DNA from 2 places in the Paraburkholderia sp. A3BS-1L genome. Region 2 is predicted to be linked to the other one. Evidence: predicted binding sites of a transcription regulator. Region 2 holds the regulator's gene; the other holds the start of a gene.

Region 1 (3,405 bases), 890 kb from region 2:
GCACCACAGCGCGACGCTCGAAATCGAACTCGCGCGCCGCAACATCCCGTTCGTGAAATTCGGCGGCCTGCGCTTCCTCGACGCCGCGCACGTGAAGGACGTGCTCGCCGTGCTGCGCTGGGCCGAGAATCCGCTCGACCGCGTGGCGGGCTTTCGCGTGACGCAACTGCTGCCGGGCGTCGGGCCCGCGACGGCGGCGCGTCTGCTCGATCAGGTCGCGGCCTGCACGGGCGCGTACCGCGCCGCGCAGGCGCTCGCCGCATTCGCGCCGCCGCCGCGTGCAGCCGAGGAGTGGCCCGCGTTCGCGGCGCTCGTCGATCAGCTCGGTATGCGCGCAACGCCCTGGCCCGCCGAGTTCGAGCGCGTGCGGCGCTGGTACGAGCCGCATCTGGAGCGCAATCACGAAGATGCCCAGGTGCGTCTCGCCGATTTGTTGCAGATGGAGAGCATCGCGAGCACCTACGTGTCGCGCGAGCGCTTCTTGACCGAGCTCACGCTCGACCCGCCCGACGCCACCAGCGCCGAGTCGGCCGATCCGCTTCTCGACGAGGACTACCTGATCCTCTCGACGATCCATTCGGCCAAAGGCCAGGAGTGGCGCAACGTGTTCGTGCTCAATGGCGTGGACGGCTGCATTCCGTCCGATCTCGGCGCGGGCAGCGACGAGGAACTGGAAGAGGAGCGGCGTCTGCTCTACGTGGCGATGACGCGCGCGAAAGAGGATCTGCACATCGTCGTGCCGCAGCGCTTTTATGTGCACAACCAGGCCGCGAGCGGCGACCGCCATGTGTGGGCGTCGCGCACGCGCTTCATCGCTGCAGGGATGCTGCCGCTCTTCGAGTCGCGCGCCTGGCCGCCCGCGCCAGTGGCAAGCGCGCCGAGCGCGGCGGGGCTGGCCGCCGCCGCGCGCGCGAAGGTCGAGATCGGCGCGAAGCTGCGCAAGATGTGGGAGTAGGGCGGGGTTGCGTTTTCAGCTGCGCGGCTGGTTCTTCGGCGGCGGCACGAAAAAGTTGCGCAGCCAGGCGGCCAGGCGCGTGAATACGTCGTCGGGTTCCTCGACGAAAATTTCAGGCTTCAAAAGACGCAGGTATTCCATGATCTGCTGCGCTTCCTGCTTCTGGAACGTGCCGTGCGCGATGGCCAGACGCAGCAGGCCGCGCAGCTCGCCCAGACGCTCGCGCGCGAGGCTCCCGCTTGCCTGCTCGCAGCCGATCTTCGCTTCGTAGACGCGCTGGCGCACCGACTCTGCGAGCCGCCACGCAGGCGTCTGCATGGCCTCTTCGAGTCTCTGGATATCCTGCACGCCGGACTGGATCTGTGCGGCGAGCGGGTCGATCAGCGCCTCCCCGGCGTCCGCCTCGCGGACGATCGCGGCGGCCCACTCGCGGCACTGCTTCGCGCGCTCGTCGGGCGTCCATTCGGGCCGCGACGCAAAGCCAAAGCCGAATTCGCCCGCCTGGCGCAGCAGGATCGACACGACCTCGGGAAACTCCTTGTCGAGCGTGCGCTTGGCCCATGCGTACTGCCCGCCCTGCAAGAGCCGCTGCACGGCCTGCTCGGTGAGCGGCGTCATGTTGTCGAGCAGCTTCGCGCGCAGGAAGTCCTCGAATGACGGCGTGAGGAACTGCGGGTCGAGCTTGAGCGAGACGCGCAGGAACGCATCGAAATCCTTGCGCAGCGACGCAAGCGTTTCATCCTTGATATTGAGGGTGATCTGCCCCATGGTGGTTGCCCCGTGTGTTCCTCGCGATACCTGTCTGTCGCGCCAATGCAGGCCTCGACGGTTTATCGGCGCAGCGGGGCGAAACTTGAGGCGGGGCAGACAGGGATGGACAGGGGCTGGCAGCCTCAGCGCAGCACCACGCCCTGCCAGAGGAAGAACACGCCCAGCCCCACGGCAATGGTGAGGAGCGGCCGTTTGGTGAGCGCGCTCACGGCAATGGCCGCGAGCGCGCCGACGAGCTGCGGATTGCGCCACGTGAGTTCGGCGTGCTGACCGTGGGGCGACACGGCCATCGGCACGATGATCGCGGTGAGCACCGTGACGGGCACGAAGCCGAGCGCGGTGCGCACGATCGGCGGGAACACGAGCCGATCGCCCAGCACGAAGACGGCGGTGCGCACCGCCACGGTAATGACGGCCATGCCGAGAATCAGGATGACGTAGTTCATGGGCGGCCTCCAGCGGTGTGTGCATCCGCGCTTGCCGCGTTCGTGCGCGGCTTGCGCGGCAGCGAGAGCGCGACGCCCACCGCCACGCCCGCGAACACGGCGCCGAGCAAGCCGAGCTTGTACGGCCAGCCTTGCCAGAAGAAGGCGAGCGTGCCTGCCGTGGCGGCGGCGGCCAGATAGCGCACGGCCACGAGCTGCGGCACGACGATGGCGATGAACGTGGCGACCATCGCGAAGTCGAGCCCGAGCGACTGCAGCCCCGGGAACGCCGCGCCGAACAGCAGGCCCGCCGCGGTCCACAACTGCCAGTTCAGGTACATCGACAGGCCCGAGCCAAGGAAATGCCACGGCGAGACATCGCCGGGCGCATGGCGGCGGAAATACGCCCAGGCGACGGCGAACACCTCGTCGGTGAGCAGGCCGCCTAGCACGAGGCGCCAGCGCATCGGCAGATGCGAGACATAGGGCGCGAGCGTGGCGCTGTAGAGCACGTGACGCAGGTTCACGATGAGCGTGGTGGCCCAGATCACGGCGAAGCTCGCGTGCGAGGCGATCAGCCCGAGCGCGATGAATTGCGCGGAGCCGGCGAACACGGCGAGCGACATTAGCTGGCCGTGCCAGAGCGACAGCGGGCCCGAGGTGACGAGCGTGCCGAAAATGACGCCGAAGGGCGCGGAGCCGATCATCATGGGGATCGTGTCGCGCGCGCCGGCGACGAATTCCTTGAAGCGATGGGGGTGACGGGTCAAGCGAGTCTCCAGATGGGGAGGCCAGCATAGCGGCAAGCGACGTGCGCGGCTTGTACGTTCTTGCGGCGCGCCCGCTTCAGGCCGCCCATGCCATTGCCGGTGCGCGGCCTCGTGCGCGACTGATTGGGGACTAATTCGCCTGCCAGCGGCCGGGCGGCACGCCGAACATGCGGCGGAAATGCCGCGTGAAATGGCTCTGGTCCGTGAAGCCGCTCGCGGCGGCGACCTCGGCAACCGAGGCGCCCGCGCGCAACGGCCCGAGCGCGCGCTGCAGCCGCAACTGGGTGCGCCACGCGTGCGGCGGCAGCCCCGTGGCCTGGGTGAACAGGCGCGTCGCGTGAAACGGAGAGAGACCGACCGCCTGTGCGAGATCGGCGACGCGCAGCGGTTCGGTGAGATCGGCGGCCAGCAGCGCCTTCATGATTTCGACGCGCGGCTCGTTCGCGGCGGACTCGAGCCGCGCCTCGCGCGTGCGCGCGTGGCG
Region 2 (3,405 bases):
CTCCGGGATGGGCTGTGGTCGGCCGAGGCTGCCTCAGGCGGCCGCTTTACGCCGCTCAAGCCGACATCTTACAGCCTGCAGACGGGCGTTCCCGCAGGTCAGAATCCTCCGTCGGGATCGGGCTCTACCAGATTAGTTAGCGCGCGTAGCCATTCACAAACCTGTGTGGACTCCACTTCTATGCCTTGGATCTTGCTGTTCAGGCTCGCAGTCAAGTCGATGCGCTCCTTGTAGACAGGCGCGTCTCTCAGGCGCTTCGCAAGCGTCGCTTCTTCGGTAAGCGAACCGAACAGAGCCGAGAGCTGTGTCTCCCTGGAGTCAGCTTGTTCCGCAAGGAGACTTTCTGCGGAAAAAGCATGTCCCGCGCGGCATCTGAATCGCATCATTCGTTTGTCGCGCAGCTCGTAAAGGGCGCTTCGACAAATAGGACAATTCAGACCACATGGACTGCTCATCCCTTCGAGCTTCCACCAGTCCTGAAGATCGAAGATACCCTCGGCGATCCGGTTTTCGATATCGATAAGTTCATCGAGATTACGGTCCTCATTGGGCTCCGGGTCGTCATTGGCGAGACGAACGAAAAGTGCTGCCATCTCTGCCAATTTGCAGCAGTAATCCACTTTGACGTGGGCGAGAGCGCTTTTAGGCATCGAGGCCGCTGTTGCTTCGGAAGGCTCCTGCACAATGGCGGTGCCGCCCCTGTCCTTGACTGCAAGCAAGCCAGCCATACCGTCGTCAAGCTGTCCGGTCAATACGACTCCCACCACGGCTGGGCCATAAGAGATGGCCGCCGACCGGAAAAGCGGATCGATAGCGGGCCGTGTGTGATTTTCCTGAGGGCCATGAGACAGGCGTATATATCCTCGCTGCACAAGCATATGGCGATCCGGTGGCGCCACATAGATTCGCCCCGGCTCGATTAGCTCGGTGTTCTTGGGATGTATGGCCTTCAGTCGTCCCGCGTTGCTGAGAATCTGGGGCAGCATGCCCGGGCTGTGAGCGCCCACATGCTGCGTGATAAATACTGAAGATGGGAAATTCTCGGGAAGTAGCGCGATCAGCCGCGAAAGCGCGTTAATCCCGCTCAATGAGGCGCCAATGACGAATATGCGTCCTTTCATAACTCGCCCCCAGCATGCCCTGTTTCGATAGCTGATGATGAGCGAGTGGCGGCAGACGCGGTTGATATGTGTCAATGAACAAGGTTTGGGCGTTTCACCGGGATGTTCGTCGGTTTGCCTGTGTGCAAAGCCACGATAGACGGACTGCTGAGCCCCTATACCTGCCTTTCAACGCTTGGTGGTCGACTGTCAGCAGTGGGTCGCGAAACGACTTCCCCACAAATCAGCAAAAACCATAAAAAACATTTCACCCCTGATCAACCTCCGGCCAAAGCACTGGAAACAGAAACGGAAGGCTCTTCAAGGGCAGTCCAAAGGAAAGATCGCCTCGCGGCGAAGACGCATTCAGCGATCCAAAGTCGAGCAGCGTGCGTGTAATCCGACGCGCCAGCACGTCGCTCACACTTGGCATCTGAGCGAACTCAGCGCGCGTCACGGCGCGCTGCAGCATCACGAACCCCATGGCCGGCGCAGTCGTTTCCGGCTTGATGACGGACTTCTCGAAGCGGTTGTCATCATGACGCGATGTACACATCCATGTAGGGTTTGAAACCCCTCGCCACTACGCCCGACTAATGCTCCGTCCCCGCCCATGACATCTCGCGCAGCCGCGCCCGCAAGCGTGCCACCGCCTGGCTGTGCAACTGGCACACGCGCGACTCGCTCACCTCCAGCACCGCGCCGATCTCGCGCAGGTTCATGCCGCGCTCGTAATACAGCGACATCAGCAGTTTCTCGCGCTCGGGCAGCCGCTCGATCGCCTCGACTAGCGCGCCGCGCAGGCTCTCGTCGAGCAGCGCCGAGAGAGGGTCCGAGTGATCGACGCGATAGCGGTCGAGGAACGGCTCGTCGTCGGCGGAGCGGTCGAAGTCTTCGTAGTAGATGAGCTGGCTGCCGTGCAGGTCCTGCAGCATGCTCTGGTACTCGTCGAGCGGCATCTGCAGATGCTCGGCAATCTCCGTCTCGCTCGCCGAGCGGCCAAGCCGCTGCTCCACCTGATGCACCGCGCTTTCCACTTCGCGCGAGGTGCGCCGCAGGCTGCGCGGCAGCCAGTCGTTGCTGCGCAGCTCGTCGAGCATGGCGCCGCGAATGCGCTGGCTCGCGTAGGTCTCGAACTGCGCGCCCTGATCTTCCTTGTAGCGATTCGCAGCGTCGAGCAAGCCGATCATGCCGGCCTGGATCAAGTCGTCGAGATCCACGCTCGCGGGCATTTTCGCCACGAGCTGCAATCCGAGCCGCCGCACGAGCGGCGCGTACTTCGCGAGCACTTCGGCCTGCGAAATCTTTCCTTGAGCGTTATACATCTGGCTCTCCTTCCTGTGTCCGTCACACGTGCCGATGCGCGTGCACGGGCGAATCCGCCCGCCATCCCGCATAGGCCGTCGCGCTCGCGGACGGGGCGTCCGTGGCGGATGAAACGAATGAATTCGCCGCTTGCTCCGGACTCGCCGGCGCGCCCGCCGATGCCAACAGCGCGGGGCGCAGCGGCCAGTGCGGCAGTTCGGCCGCCACGTGGCGAAAATCTCGCGCGGCAGCCGTCGACGGAAACGCATCGACGATGCAGCGCGACAGTTGCAGCGCGCGCGGCATGTGCGGATCGGCGGCAACGCTGCCCGCGCGCTCCAGCGATACCGCGAGGTAGCGGCTCGCCACTCCCGCGAGATTCTCGAGCGCGGCTTGCGCGTCGGCGGCGCTCGCCACGTGGTTCGCAAGCACGCGGAACTGCCCAATCGCATGCGCGAAATGCAGCCGCTTCATGCAGGCGTAGGCGTCGGTGATCGCCTGCGCGGTCACGCGCATCACGATCAGCACGTCGTGCGCGTGCAAGGCGAGCGGCGAGAGCGCACCTTCGGCGTCGAGCCGCGCGTCGATCAGCACGAAATCGGCGGGACCGGCCAGCAGCTTGCTCAATGGCGCATCCAGCTGCGCCCCCACGCACTGCTCGCGCGGCGCGGCCAGCACGCCGAAGCCCAGCGCATGCCGCGCCACGGCCTGGTCCAGCGCAATCTCGCCGCGCATCACCGCCGCGAAATTCGGCGCGAAGTTTCCTGCGAGGCTTGCGGCATTGCCGCGCGCTTCGTTGCTCACGCCGCGCATGCCGCCGCCGAGCTGCGCACTGACCGAGCGCGGACCAAGGCACTCGTCGATCACGAGCACGTCCTTGCCCAGCGCGATCAGCGCGGCCGCGAGATTGATCACCACGGTCGTGCGCCCGGGTGCGCCGTGGCCGCCGGTCACGGCGATCACGCGCGAGCCTTCGCGCGCGAGCAGCCGTCGCAGGCCT

What was found. Region 2 encodes FliA, which starts transcription of late flagellar genes. Its sites were predicted from a motif close to CTAAAGTTTNNNNNNNNNNNGCCGNTA; they were not measured.
Region 1: P5W99_RS10300 (DUF4088 family protein) is a predicted target of FliA. The motif match lies at 1,787-1,813, and genes of this name have one in related genera.

What each region holds. Positions count from the first base shown of each region.
Region 1 covers NZ_CP120442.1:2,269,846-2,273,250, reverse strand. The annotation lists gene P5W99_RS10305 (ATP-dependent helicase) at 1-955, shown strand, start outside; gene P5W99_RS10300 (DUF4088 family protein) at 971-1,723, opposite strand; gene P5W99_RS10295 (AzlD domain-containing protein) at 1,849-2,172, opposite strand; gene P5W99_RS10290 (AzlC family ABC transporter permease) at 2,169-2,861, opposite strand; gene P5W99_RS10285 (AraC family transcriptional regulator) at 3,052-3,405, opposite strand, start outside.
Region 2 covers NZ_CP120442.1:3,162,496-3,165,900, forward strand. The annotation lists gene P5W99_RS14515 (chemotaxis protein CheB) at 99-1,121, opposite strand; gene P5W99_RS14520 (hypothetical protein) at 1,369-1,656, opposite strand; gene P5W99_RS14525 (RNA polymerase sigma factor FliA) at 1,694-2,425, opposite strand; gene P5W99_RS14530 (MinD/ParA family ATP-binding protein) at 2,448-3,405, opposite strand, start outside.